DNA from 3 places in the Limnobaculum parvum genome. Region 2 is predicted to be linked to each of the others. Evidence: predicted binding sites of a transcription regulator. Region 2 holds the regulator's gene; each other region holds the start of a gene.
The links. The regulator Fur, encoded in region 2, represses iron uptake genes when iron is present. The targets are predictions, from matches to a motif close to ATAATAATGAGAACNACTATCAA.

Region 1: the regulator Fur is predicted to act here: its motif matches at 2,870-2,892, upstream of HYN51_RS04370 (Nramp family divalent metal transporter).
Region 3: the regulator Fur is predicted to act here: its motif matches at 2,870-2,892, upstream of HYN51_RS10715 (TonB-dependent siderophore receptor).

What each region holds. Positions count from the first base shown of each region.
Region 1 covers NZ_CP029185.2:1,116,627-1,121,635, forward strand. The annotation lists gene gltX (glutamate--tRNA ligase) at 1-893, shown strand, start outside; tRNA gene HYN51_RS04360 (tRNA-Ala) at 1,110-1,185, shown strand; gene HYN51_RS04365 (isoaspartyl peptidase/L-asparaginase family protein) at 1,275-2,252, opposite strand; gene HYN51_RS04370 (Nramp family divalent metal transporter) at 2,924-4,153, shown strand; gene mgrA (L-glyceraldehyde 3-phosphate reductase) at 4,207-5,009, opposite strand, start outside.
Region 2 covers NZ_CP029185.2:2,220,226-2,225,234, reverse strand. The annotation lists gene nagE (PTS N-acetyl glucosamine transporter subunit IIABC) at 1-435, shown strand, start outside; gene glnS (glutamine--tRNA ligase) at 685-2,352, shown strand; gene HYN51_RS09250 (hypothetical protein) at 2,451-2,696, shown strand; gene fur (ferric iron uptake transcriptional regulator) at 2,746-3,192, opposite strand; gene HYN51_RS09240 (hypothetical protein) at 3,453-3,698, opposite strand; gene fldA (flavodoxin FldA) at 4,158-4,673, opposite strand; gene ybfE (LexA regulated protein) at 4,795-5,009, opposite strand, start outside.
Region 3 covers NZ_CP029185.2:2,557,490-2,562,498, reverse strand. The annotation lists gene rpoS (RNA polymerase sigma factor RpoS) at 1-620, shown strand, start outside; gene HYN51_RS10715 (TonB-dependent siderophore receptor) at 697-2,838, opposite strand; gene HYN51_RS10710 (ABC transporter substrate-binding protein) at 3,108-4,214, shown strand; gene HYN51_RS10705 (MSMEG_1061 family FMN-dependent PPOX-type flavoprotein) at 4,219-4,797, shown strand; gene mutS (DNA mismatch repair protein MutS) at 4,878-5,009, opposite strand, start outside.

The DNA of each region.
Region 1 (5,009 bases), 1.1 Mb from region 2:
CTGATGGTGCTCCAACCTATAACTTCTGTGTCGTGGTAGATGACTGGGATATGGAGATCACTCACGTAATCCGTGGGGAAGATCATATCAATAATACACCTCGCCAAATTAATATTTTGAAAGCGCTGGGTGCACCAATTCCTGAATATGCCCATGTTTCAATGATTCTGGGTGATGACGGGCAGAAGTTGTCTAAACGTAATGGTGCTGCCAGCGTGATGCAGTATCGTGATGCAGGTTATTTACCCGAGGCGCTGTTGAATTATTTGGTTCGCTTGGGGTGGTCTCATGGCGATCAGGAAATTTTTAGCGTTGATGATATGAAGCAGCTATTTACGCTGGACGCTGTTAGCAAATCAGCCAGTGCATTCAATACTGAAAAATTACAGTGGTTAAATCATCACTATATTAATCATTTGCCACCTGAATATGTCGCAGTTCATTTATCATGGCATATACATGAACAAGGTTTTAATACTCAGAATGGTCCACAGTTAGTCGAAATTGTTCAACTGCTGGGTGAGCGTTGTAAGACTCTGAAAGAAATGGCGGAATCGTGCCGTTATTTCTATGAAGAGTTTGATGAATTTGATGCCGATGCCGCTAAGAAACATCTGCGCCCGGTAGCGAAAGAGGCTCTGGATTTGGCTCGGGCTAAACTGAGTGCAATTAGTGACTGGAGCGTTGAGAATGTTCATCATGCGATTGAAAGCACCGCTGCCGAATTAGACGTGGGGATGGGTAAAGTCGGTATGCCGTTGCGTGTTGCGGTAACCGGCTGCGGTCAGTCTCCGGGAGTTGATGCAACGGTACATGCAGTCGGTAAGTCTCGTAGTCTGGCTCGAATCGATCGCGCACTGGCATTCATTTCTGAGCGTGAATCACAACAATAATAGATCTAATGACGGAGAAGGTTATTAGGTGAATAATAAAAGTCGGGCTGTAAAAGGTCCGACTTTTATATTGTTCTACCTATAAATTGACAGCTTTGCTTTCTTTTTCATCATTCAGATTAATTCTGCAAATTAGCCGTTGACAGACCTCCCTGATGTTTCATATTATGCGCCCGTCCTAACGATGTTGTTACCAGACACGCATCATATAGATTTGGGGTTATAGCTCAGCTGGGAGAGCGCTTGCATGGCATGCAAGAGGTCGGCGGTTCGATCCCGCCTAGCTCCACCAAATTTGAAGAAGCCGACTGTGAAGTCGGCTTTTTTATTTTTTAACGAAAAAAACAGGGCAGGGTCTGAATGCCCCACCCATGCCAACCACTAATCCCGATAAATACTCACATATACCGTTTGCCCCACGCGGCCAATGCCCCGGTACATGCCTTCGCTATTAAACGGGGTCGCTACGTTTCCCTTTGAGTCAATGGCAATTAAGCCTCCGCGTCCATTGATGGCGGGTAACTTTTCCATGACGACTTTATCCGTCGCTTGTTCTAGTGACATTCCGGCATATTCCATCATGGCGGAAACATCATATGCAGCAACGGTTCTCATAAACATTTCGCCTGTACCGGTGGTGGATACCGCAACGGTGTGGTTATTGGCATAGCAGCCAGCGCCGATAAGGGGTGAGTCACCCACTCTGCCTACTTGTTTATTGGTCATGCCGCCGGTAGAAGTAGCCGCAGCCAGATTGCCATGAATGTCGATAGCGACAGCGCCCACAGTACCGAATTTTTTGTCTGGATCGATAGGTTCACTTTGGCTTTTTTGAGCTTCCTTTGTTGCACCATCGTGATCCAGCACCGCACCACTTTGTTCTCGCAAAGCGCGTTGGAGTTGTTCATAGCGTGCTTCAGTAAAGTAATATTTAGGCTCTACAAATTCAATTCTCTGAGTTTTAGCAAATGCTTCAGCGCCATCGCCAATAAACATTACGTGGTTGCTATGTTCCATCACTGCACGGGCGGCCAAAATTGGATTACGGATATGAGATACGCCAGCAACAGCGCCTGCATTTAGTGTGGCACCATCCATAATCGATGCATCGAGTTCATTAGTACCAGCATGGGTGAAAACGGCCCCTTTTCCTGCATTGAATAGCGGGTTTTCTTCCAATAATCGAACCGCTTCGGTTACCGCATCCAGTGCGCTGCCTCCTGAGGCAAGAATGGTTTGACCTGCGGTAACTATCTCGGAGAGTGCCTGACGGAATTCTTGTTCTTTTTCTGTAGTCATGGCTGTTCTGGTGATGGCACCAGCACCACCATGGATGGCAATTACAGGAGTGAGAGTCATAGTTGTATCTGGTCCGTTGGTGAATGCGTTTAAGATTATGTTGTCGCAATATTTCAGAATGAATCGGTTTCGATGGTTAATTTTTCATTATTTGAAATGTGCTCAACTGAATGATAGGCCTACTGGACTATATGTTTTTTGATTACTGAAGGTAAAGTGGAAAATGACTAAAGAGTGGTGGATGTCTCTAATTAATTGTCAGTGGGTATGACACGGATTCGCGATTTACTTGATTCAATACAAAATTATTATCGTCATATCTTGATTAAATCGCGTTAGCCCGTTTCTTTATACCTGTTTAAATTCAGTTTATTACCTTCTGTTTTCTCCAGTATATTTCCCTGTGGAATAAATCTGACGCTCTTGTGGTCACCGGCTATAACAAATTATGAATAGTTTTTATTCTATGGTTAATGCAATGATTGTTAATGAATAATTTTATTATTGTTACATTTGGTTTCTTAAATGTTGCATCTGTGATGTGCGCTATAGTTTACTGTATTATAGTAACCATAATATTTACGTTGATTTAGGTAATACAGCTGCGGTTTTCGATAAGAAATACAATCTAGCTGTTTAATTTCACCTATCTGAGCAATAAGTGTAATTGAATTGATATTTGAATAAGAATCATTATCATTTAAGTATGTGTTGATTCGGGGAATATAGCCATGTCAGATTCAGGTGCCATCGTTCAGTCAGGTAAAGTATCAAGAAAGATTAGACTTGCTTTGATGGGGCCTGCTTTTATTGCCGCCATCGGCTATATCGACCCAGGTAACTTCGCAACCAATATTCAGGCTGGTTCAGCTTTTGGTTACCAGCTTCTTTGGGTTGTTGTCTGGGCCAATATCATGGCGATGATAGTACAGCTTTTTTCCGCTAAGCTGGGGATTGCTACCAATAAAAACTTGGCAGAACATATTCGCGATCGGTTCCCACGTCCGGTTGTCTGGTTCTATTGGGTGCAGGCTGAGTTGGTCGCAATAGCGACGGATCTGGCGGAGTTTATTGGCGCAGCGATTGGGTTCAAATTATTGCTGGGTGTGAGTTTGTTAAACGGCGCAGTGATAACTGGCATCTGTACTTTTCTGATTTTAATGTTGCAGAGTAGGGGAGATAAACCGTTAGAGCGGGTAATTGGTACTTTTCTGCTATTTGTTGCTGGAGCCTATATCATTGAGTTGGTTTTTTCAGCACCTGATGTTGTTGAGCTCTCTACCGGCATGTTAATACCGGGATTACCAAATAACGAGGCCGTATTTCTGGCTGCGGGGGTATTGGGTGCGACTATCATGCCGCATGTTATCTATCTACATTCTGCATTGACACAAAATTCAAAAGGCTCTCGGGAAGAACGCTATTCAGCTACCAAGTGGGATGTTGCTGTGGCGATGACCATCGCTGGTTTTGTTAATTTATCGATGATGGCAATGGCGGCAGCCGTGTTTCACTTTCATGGACAAACGAGTGTTACTGCACTGGATCAGGCCTATGTTACGTTAGAGCCTTTGTTAGGCAAATTTGCTGCGGTGACTTTTGGTCTCAGTTTGGTGGCTGCGGGACTGTCTTCTACTGTTGTCGGAACGATGGCTGGACAGGTTGTGATGCAAGGTTTTATTCACTTCAAGATACCGCTTTGGCTACGCCGTGCAGTGACGATGCTGCCCTCGTTTGTAGTGATTATGAGCGGTATGGATGCTACCCGTATTCTGATTGTCAGTCAGGTATTCCTCAGCTTCGGTATTGCACTGGCACTTATTCCACTACTGAGCTTTACTGGAAATCGACAGCTGATGGGGGACTTGGTCAATAGTCCATTGATGCAAAATATTGGGCGGATAATCGTAGGATTGGTCGTTAGCCTGAATATCTATTTGCTAATTAGTTTCTTCTTATAGCAGATAGTCGCCACGATAAAGGTTATCCGTGGCGACTATGGGAGCTATCTATTTTATTTGACCAGAATTGTTTCTATCTCATTCAGTTCCTGTTGGCTAAACGTCAGGTTATTTAACGCAGCTACTGCATCTTTGATTTGGCTGACTTTGCTGGCACCAATTAAAGCGGAGGTCACTTTTCCCTCCCGTAAAACCCATGCCAGAGCCATTTGAACCAATTTTTGTCCACGGCGTTGGGCTATTTCATTGAGTTGACGAATTTGAGTTAGCCGTGCGTCTGTTAACTGGTCGCTGGTGAGGAACGGACTGTCACTGGCGATACGTGAACCTTCTGGAATACCCGACAAATAGCGGTCGGTTAAAAGACCCCCTGCCAGCGGAGAGAACGCAATTGATCCAACCCCTTCTTCTTGTAAAACATCTTGTAATCCATTTTCAATCCAGCGTTCAAACATGGAGTACTTGGGCTGGTGAATAAGACAAGGCGTTCCTAGGGCATTAAGAATACGAATAGCTTCTGTGGCTTTATCCGCTGGATAGTTGGAAAGCCCGACATACAGCGCCTTGCCCTGGCGCACAATCAAGTCGAGTGCTGACATCGTTTCTTCCAGTGGAGTATTCGGGTCAGGGCGATGGTGATAAAAAATATCAACATAGTCGAGATCCATACGTTTCAGGCTCTGATCAAGACTGGAGACCAGATATTTTTTAGACCCAAAATCGCCATAAGGGCCGGGCCACATGGTATATCCGGCCTTGGAAGAGATAATCATTTCATCGCGATAGTGCTGAAAATCCTGCTTCAAAATGCGCCCGAAATTGATTTCTGCTGAACCAGGAGGAGGACCGTAATTAT
Region 2 (5,009 bases):
ATTACCGGTGAGATCGTTGCGCTGGAAGCTGTACCTGATGAAGCATTTGCCAGCAAAGCGGTTGGTGATGGTATTGCGATTCGCCCGACGGGCAAAATCGTAGTAGCGCCAGCAAACGGTACTTTGGTTAAGATTTTTGGTACTAACCATGCATTCTGTCTGGAAACTGAAGACGGTGCTGAAGTGGTCGTTCATATCGGTATCGATACGGTTAAACTGGATGGCAAAGGTTTCACTCGCTTGGCTGAAGAAGGCGCAACAGTGAAAGCAGGCGACCCGGTACTGGAGTTGGATCTGGACTATCTGTTAGCCCACGCTGCTTCCATCATCAGTCCAGTTGTTGTCAGCAATATCGATGACTTCTCGGGTATCACTGATGTGGCAACGGGTAGTGTGGTTGCCGGACAGACTAAGCTGTTTGCTATCAAAGGATAAGATTAGATTCTTGTTTGACGGTAGTTAAATCTAAAACGGGAAGGTGAATAACCTTCCCGTTTTTTTATTTGTCTCAATTTTAATGTAAAATGGTTTGCATCAATGCGGCATATAACCTCTTTAATTCAGTGTGTTCTATTATGAGCCGGGATTCATGCAACTAACAGTTGTGTCCTGCGTGCGGTTGTTAGAAGATAACAGGTTATATGTTGTGAACGTTTTTGCATTTTTGCATAGAGGAAAAAGTAAATGAGTGAGGCTGAAGTTCGCCCAACTAATTTTATTCGTCATATTATTGATGAAGATTTAGCATCAGGTAAGCACACTACCGTGGTGACCCGTTTCCCACCTGAGCCAAATGGATATCTGCATATCGGTCACGCGAAGTCTATCTGCCTGAATTTTGGGATTGCACAGGACTACCATGGTCTGTGCAACTTGCGTTTTGATGATACCAACCCGGTTAAAGAAGATATCGAGTATGTGGAGTCAATTAAGCACGATGTTGAGTGGTTAGGTTTCCACTGGGATGGTGCGGTTCGTTACTCATCTGACTACTTCGATCAACTGCATCAATACGCTGTTGAACTTATCAGCAAGGGGCTGGCTTATGTGGATGAGCTATCTCCTGAAGAGATGCGCGAATATCGCGGTACTCTGACTCAGCCAGGAAAAAATAGTCCTCATCGAGACCGCAGCATCGAAGAAAACTTGGCTTTGTTTGAAAAAATGAAGAACGGTGAGTTTGCGGAAGGTAAGGCTTGTCTGCGTGCAAAAATCGATATGTCCTCCTCATTTATCGTCATGCGCGATCCGGTGTTATACCGTATTAAATTTGCCGACCATCATCAGACGGGGAATAAGTGGTGCATCTATCCGATGTATGATTTTACCCACTGTATTTCCGATGCGCTGGAAGGAATAACTCACTCTATTTGTACTCTGGAGTTTCAGGATAACCGTCGTTTATACGACTGGGTTTTGGATAACATCACTATTCCATGTCATCCACGCCAATACGAGTTCTCTCGTCTGAATTTAGAGTACGCGATTATGTCTAAGCGTAAGTTAAATTTACTGGTGACAGAGAAACTGGTGGAAGGTTGGGACGATCCGCGTATGCCTACTATTTCTGGCCTTCGTCGCCGTGGGTATAGCGCTTCTTCTATTCGTGAGTTTTGCCGCCGTATCGGTGTGACTAAGCAAGACAATAACGTGGAGATGGTAGCGTTAGAAACCTGTATTCGCGAAGACTTGAACGATAACGCCCCAAGAGCGATGGCGGTTATCGATCCGGTTAAAGTGGTGATTGAAAATCTTCCACAAAATCATGAAGAGATGCTGACGGTAAGTGCGCATCCAAGTAAACCAGAAATGGGAACCCGTGCCGTACCATTTAGCCGAGAAATTTATATCGATCGTGCTGATTTCCGAGAAGAGGCTAATAAACAGTATAAGCGTTTGGTGTTAGGTAAAGAGGTTCGCCTGCGCAATGCTTATGTGATTAAAGCTGAACGGGTAGAAAAAGACGAACAGGGTAATATCACGACTATTTATTGTCATTACGACAGTGAAACTCTGGGTAAAGATCCGGCTGATGGCCGCAAAGTGAAAGGCGTTATTCACTGGGTGTCTGCACCTCATGCGCTACCCGCAGAGTTCCGTTTGTATGAGTGCCTGTTTAATGTGCCAAACCCGGGTGCTGCTGAGGATTTTTTATCCACAATTAATCTGGAATCATTGAATGTGGTGCATGGTTTTGTTGAGCCAAGTTTGGCACTGGCTAAACCTGAGTTTGCTTATCAGTTTGAGCGCGAAGGTTACTTCTGTGCAGATAGCCGCCATTCATCACCGGAACATTTAGTGTTTAACCGGACCGTTGGCCTACGTGATACCTGGGCTGCACAGGCAAGCTAATTTTTAGTCTTGATTGAAAGCGGTTAATATTAACAGCCTGTCAGAGAAATCCGACAGGCTTTTTTAATCAATAATGGATGTGTTTTAACGGAGATAGTATGCAAGACGCTGAGGAGATACTTCGTCAGGACTTTTCTCAAGTGGCGATTCAAACGGTCGAAGAAGATGAAGATGAAGATGAAAGTTCACTATGGTGCTGTTCTCATTGCGCTAGCAAAAATGTAGTCCCTTTTATTAAAGATAATAGGCCGACATTTGTGATGTTTATTTTGTTAGGGTTTTCGCGCGTTAAGTATCAGTACGGAATAATGTGTAATGACTGTGGGGAGTTCACCCAAAAATAATGCCAGCAGTGATTAGCTGCTGGCATATTTGAACCTGAGACTATAGGGCTTATTTGGGATCGTGTAATGTATCGTCTTTACGGCAATCACCGGAGCTGCATTTGCCATACAGATACAAGCTATGATTAGTTAACTTGATATTGTATCTTTCTGAAATTTCACGCTGACGTTGTTCAATAAATTCATCGCTAAATTCAATTACGCGTCCACAATCTAGGCAGATTAAATGGTCGTGGTGATGTTTTTGCGTCAATTCAAAGACTGATTTACCGCCTTCAAAGCTATGGCGAGTTACGATACCTGCATCATCAAACTGGTTTAGTACGCGATATACGGTAGCCAGTCCGATTTCTTCGCCCATATCAATCAGTCTTTTATATAAATCTTCCGCGCTAACGTGATGGTTATCAGGCTCCTGAAGTATTTCCAGAATCTTAAGCCGTGGGAGCGTAACTTTCAGTCCAGCCTTCTTCAGTGCGATATTATTATCAGTCATGCAGATTTGTTCCTAAATTCGGGGCGCCATGAATCGCTAGCGAATGATTAACATTATTGTAATATACCATTATAGAGCCAGACATATAAAATGAAAACTTTAGGGAGTCAGCTCAAATTCGATAGAATCGATAGGCAAAATCATAATTCTGACGATATTCAATCATTACTCGATCTGTTATTAGCTAACGATATCCCAAACCGCCGTGGCTAAAAATTCATTTCTTAATGTCTCAATAGGTAAATTACGCCCAATAATAACTAACAGCGTCTTACGGGATTCTTCTGCAGTTCATTCAGTTCCGTAATCAAAACAACAACCCGGTGAACATCTTGCACCATCAAGCAACGAGGTTCACCTTCAATTGCCATAATATCTTCATAGCGTAACATGCCATTACCATACTTTTCGATGGTAGTTTCTATAAATGCGCCAACAAGTCTGACATCAGATTCTCCGGTTTCAAAAACATAGGCGGTAATATCATTATTCCATGAACGGGCCAAGGGCTTGACCGGTTGATTTAAAGGGCGAAAATTTATTGGAGCCTATGCATATGCTGAACATAATTATTATAGTCAGGGATGCCAACCTAACATGAACAGTATCGTTAGAGCGGCATCTAATGGGTTGTTGAATATTGGCGCACGCATTTGCTCCAGAGATTTAGCTGGCGCTAAAATTTGCCCCTTATCGCGACAGGTCTGATACGTCTTAGCCCACGTCAAGAAACCAATACGAGGTTTAACCCATTAATTTTACACACGATCACAGGTTGATGAAATTCTTATTTTAATATGTGACTTATATCCACACACATTAAATCGAGTTAATTCTATTAAATTATTGGGGAATTAAATTTGTGGTGGGACATAATAACCACCAGTACAGTTCTGGTAGTTATTATGTATTTGATAATTTAGTAATATGCTTTATTAAGTAATACAAAAGCGGGGGGCACAGAATTAAGCAAGATTCATTTCGGCAGCGATCTGTTTAACCCAGGTTGAAACGCGTTCAGCGGTCAATTCTGGTTGACGATCTTCATCGATGGCTAACCCAATAAAGTGTTTATCATCGGCTAAACCTTTAGAGGCTTCAAAATGATAACCTGCCGTTGGCCAGTTGCCGACAATGGTTGCACCATGAGGTTCGATGATATCGCGAACGGTACCCATTGCGTCACAGAAGTACTCTGAGTAGTCTTCCTGATCGCCACACCCAAAAATAGCAACCAATTTACCTTCAAAGTCGATCTCTTCCAGAGTAGGGAAGAAGTCATCCCAGTCACACTGAGCTTCGCCATAATACCAAGTTGGAATCCCCAACAGCAGCGTATCAAAACGTGCAATATCTTCTTTACTGCTTTTCGCAATGTCGTGAATTTCAGCAACGTCTTTACCAAGTTGCTTTTGAATCATTTTGGCAATGTTTTCAGTATTGCCAGTGTCGCTACCAAAGAAAATACCTACGGTTGCCATAACGAGTTACACCTTTAATAAATATTAATACGTCGTATTCAATAATATACCATTGTTGATGCGGGTTGGCATCGTTAATCTGTGCTGCTTGGCACAAGGGCCGGGTAGCAGATCACCGATTTTATGACGGTCTGGTACGCTGTTTCTTATTCTCATTTAATAGCAAGATTTCTATCAACTCACTGCGGTTGATTCCTTGTCGGTCAGCAAGCTGATCCAAAACATCAACCGCATCCTGCGACAGTTTCAACTCCACACGTTTCAACCCACGAACCCTGTCACGTCGTAGCTGATTGCGTTTGTTGATGCGCAGTTGTTGATCGCGGGATAGCATGC
Region 3 (5,009 bases), 340 kb from region 2:
TGGGTCTTATTCGTGCGGTAGAAAAGTTTGATCCTGAAAGAGGATTCCGTTTCTCTACTTATGCCACTTGGTGGATTCGTCAGACGATCGAACGTGCCATCATGAATCAGACCAGAACCATTCGCTTACCGATTCATATCGTTAAAGAGCTCAATGTCTATTTGCGTACCGCCCGTGAGCTTTCCCAAAAGCTGGATCACGAACCGCGCGCGGAAGACATTGCACTCCAACTGGATAAATCAGTGAGTGATGTTAGTCGGATGCTACGGCTTAACGAACGTGTGACGTCTGTGGATTCTCCGTTAAATGGTGAATCAGATAGTGCATTGTTGGATATCTTACCGGATGAGAATAACAATGATCCTGAATTTACGACTCAGGATAATGATATTAAGCAGAGCATCGTTAAATGGTTATTTGAGCTGAATCCAAAGCAGCGAGAAGTATTAGCCCGTCGTTTCGGCCTGTTAGGTTATGAAGCGGCAACCCTAGAAGATGTTGGCGCAGAGATTGGGTTAACCCGTGAGCGCGTTCGTCAAATTCAAGTCGAAGGGCTGAGTCAGTTGCGTGAGATTCTGGTGAAACAAGGGCTGAATATTGAGTCGCTGTTTCAGGAATAATCCCTTTAGGTATTAATCTATTAGACGATAAAAAGCCGGCTTCAAATAAAGCCGGCTTTTTTCATGCGTTGCTAAATTACCAGTGGTAATTGATGTTCGCTGTTACTTTTCGACCTTCACCGTAGTAACACCAGTAGTTACAGCCGCTAACGTAGTTAGTATCGGTCAGGTTGCTGGCGTTGACCTGCACTTGCCACTCTTTGTTGATGTCATAGCGGACCATTGCATCCCACAGTGTGTAAGCCGGGACTTTCAGATCCTTATCGTTAGTCTTATCGCCGTAGGTGCTGCCAATATAGCGGACACCGGAACCAATGGTTAGCCCTTCAAGTTTCCCATTGAAGGCGTAGTCGGCCCACAGAGAAGCCATGTGCAGCGGCGTTAACGGCAGGCGATTACCAATTTCATCACTATTGCCGGAACGAATTGTCTCCACACGATTTAGCGTATAGTTGGCATGAAGTTGAAGGGCATCGGTGACATAACCCACGGCTTCCAGCTCTAGGCCTCGGGAACGCGCCATTCCTGTTTGAATCTGAGCGTAGTTAATGGTTGGGTCGTTTGACGTGGTCAAAATGTTCTTTTGATATATTTCAAACGCGGCAGCATTAAAGTAACCGTTGAAGCCAGCGGGAACATATTTAACACCGATTTCCGTTTGTTGCCCCGTTTGTGGCTCATAAGGTTTATTGTTGCCATCACGCCCAGACAGCGGTTGGAAGGATTCTGAATAACTGATGTATGGGTTAAGACCATTGTCAGCCAGATACATTAAACCTGCACTTTTGGTGTACTTGTGGTCATCCATATCGATACGGCTGTCGGCGGTGTTACTGTTGGCACCCGCGTTTGAGATGATGTCGCTGGAACGCGCTTTATCGTAACGACCGCCGAGCAATAATAACCATTTATCATCAAACTTCAGCTGGTTTTGAACGTATATCCCCGTTTGAAAACGTTTGGTGTGGTGACCAAATAGCTGGTCGTCGCTGACTGGCGTGTAGTTACCGTAGACTGGGTTAAATATGTCCAGAGGACTGCCGAAACTATAGACGTTACCATCGGTACCACGTGAGTTAATGGTTGAGTAATCGGTACCCAGCAATAACGTATCTTCAAAACGACCTGACGTCCAGTTACCGACCAAACGGTTGTCGATAGCATAGTTTTGAGCGCTACCATCGCGATAGGTCAGGCCCCGTTGAATGTTCCGGTCATCAAGCATATATGAGCCGTAAACGTTGCGTAACAGTAGGTTAAGGTAGCTGTAGGAGCCATTCTGCTTAAATGTCCAAGTATCATTAAACATGTGGCTCAGCTCATAGCTGATGTTGAATTGCTCTGAATTGCCTTTGCTGTAGCTCGGCTCGCCAAAGCTTGTGTCTTTATCCACCTTACCGAACGGTGTGCTATGCAGCGTACCGTATGGCAGCTTAAAGCCGCTGGTTGGGTTAGTGTTATCTTTCATGTAGCTGGTAAGCAGCGTCAGGCTTGTTTTATCGTTGAAATCAATGGACATGCTTGGAGCGAAGTAGTAACGCTCGCTGGATGCGCCATCTACCGGACCGTTATCTTTTTTGGCAAAGCCAACGAAGCGATAAAGTACGTTACCTTCTTCGTTGACCGGGCCAGACGTATCGATACCAAAGTGGCGGTAATCGTCTGAACCATAGGCAACGTCAATTTCCCCTTGCTTTAAGCGAGTTGGGTGTTTGGTGATGATATTCACCAACCCCCCCGGAGGGTTTTGACCATACAGCATGGAGGCCGGACCTTTAAGGGCGTCAATGCGCTCTATACCATACGTTTCCTGATGCCAGGAGTAGAATCCTGCTTCATTATAAATGCTGGGCAGACCGTTTTGATAAGGTGCCCATTCGAAGCCCCGAATAATCAACCAGTCGGTTCGGTTATCTGCGCCGTACTGGCCGGTCTGAATACCTGCGCTGTAGCGTAAGGCTTCATCAATTTTTTTTGCGCCACGCTCTTTGATATCTTGTTCTGTGACTTCTGATACTGACCTTGGCGTTTCTGCTGCGGGAGTATCCATTTTCATCGCCGTATTACTGCCGGTAACGAGCAATGTTTCATGTTCGTCAGCCGCTTTTTTAGCCGTGGTTTCTTCAGCCATCGCAGGTGAAATCGCCGTCAGGCTAAGTAAAATAGCATAAGCTAATGGCTTGTAAGTCAGGCTGTTCGGTGCAACCGGATTGTTCATAGATTAGGGTATCCTGATGAATGAATCTAAAATGAGAATAATTATCATGCGTATTCTCTTTTCTTTTGTATGTTTTTGTCAATTGAAACCATAAGAAGCCTGATGAATAGTTTTAAACCAGTGGAATAGCGCGCATTAAGACAATATATTGCGAATAGTTATCATTATTTATAAGCTATAGTTATCAGCGGTGGTATGATCTGCGAGTTTTCACATGGGCTATGGATACCAACCGTTTTCACTTTTGATATATAGGGTTTTAGAATTCGATGAGCAAAAGCTTGTTAAAGCTGGTGTTAGTACTGATTTTCAGTATGTCAACGGCCAGTGCAGCAGAGTGGCCAAAAACGGTCACCGATGTATTAGGCAATCAGGTCGTTATCAATAAAAAACCACAGCGAGTGGTTTTAGCATCGGGCTATAGTTTTGTCGCATTGTCATATGCCCATGAAGATCCCACATCATTTTTGGTTGGTTGGGGAAGTGAACTAAAGAAATTTGATATCGCCACTTACGAACTTTTTCAGAAGCATTTTCCTAAACTATCCTCATTGAAGACCATCGGCAGTGGTAGCGGGGATGAGCTGTCTTTAGAAACGATGTTGTCGCTGTCTCCGGATTTAGTGATTTTCGAGGCATGGCAGGCGCCACGTTCGCAATCTCTGATAGCACTGCTGAATAAGAGCAAAATTCCGGTGGTGTTTATTGATTACTACCAGTCACCGCTGAAAAATACCGTTCCTTCTATGCGAGTGCTGGGGCAGGTGTTGGATCGCGAAGCGAAAGCTGAGGAATTGATAGCCTTCTATCAAAACCATATGGAACGCTTGACCTCCCGCCTTAACGGCCCTCAATTACAGCATCCGCGAGTCTTGCTTCATGCTTATCCTGGCGTATGGGAATGTTGTTGGAGCAGTGGTTCTGGTGGTCTTGGTGAGTATATATCACTGTTTAAAGGTGAAAACGTTGGTGCTGATAAGTTCCCAACGGCTAATGGTGGATTACTGAGCCTTGAATACTTAATTCAGAAAAACCCTCAGGTATATATTGCGACCGGTCATTCTGCCGTCGATCCACAAAAAGCCCTGCCATTAGGCACCAGTGTTGATATGGCATTAAGCCAGCGGCAGTTAAAATCGCTGGTGGAGCAGAAAGGGATTAATACCTTTGATGCGGTTAAAAATGGGCGAGTGTATGGTTTCTGGAACTATTTTTCTGGCTCGCCGTTTAATATTGTTGGTGCTGAAGTGATGGCGAAATGGATCCAGCCTGAGCTGTATCAGGACATTGATCCACAGCAGACCATGAACGAAATGAATCAACGGTTTCTTCCCGTGAAGTTAACCGGGACTTACTGGCTGACTTTGCAGAGATAGTATTATGTATATAAAACCTGAACACGCAGTCTCTTCTCAACAGCAACTGCGTGAACACTACGATATGCCTCATGAAATAGTGGTGAAAAAGCAGATTGATTTTTTGGCACCTTATGGTCAGACGCTGATCTCCATGTCACCGTTTTTTGTACTGGCGACGGTGGGTAAAAACGGGGTGGATGCATCACCTAAAGGTGGATATCCGGGCTTTGTGAAAACCGTAGGAGAGAAAACGTTATTAATCCCTGACTATGCTGGTAATAATCGTTTAGATGGCCTGCAGAATATTATTGAGAACCCGCAGGTTGGTTTAACCTTTTTAGTGCCAGGCTATAACGAAACTTTTCGCATTAATGGTAAAGCGACGATCTCTATCGACCCTTCTCTGTGTGAGTTTTTCACCGATACCGGTAAAAAAGTGAAGTGTGTGATTGTGGTTGAGATTGAAGAGGCATTTATTCACTGCGGTCAGGCTATTACGCTGGCGAAATTGTGGGATAGCGAAAGCCAAACCAATAAGGATAAAGCGCCTTCTCTTGATGATATTATCCAGTTTCACACCGGGCGTGAAACAGTGTCATAAATCGCGTTATTTGTTATAACAAAAAGCCGGGCAATGAATACAGTTCAATTGACCGGCTTTTTACGTTAAGGATGGAAAAATCAGACCAGATCTTTTAACCGGTAGATCCACTCCAGCGCTTGCTTAGGTGATAGGGTATCCGGATCTAGATTTACCAGTGCTTCAACTGCTGGAGATGTCTCTTCAACGGCGATCAGCGCCATTTGTGAACC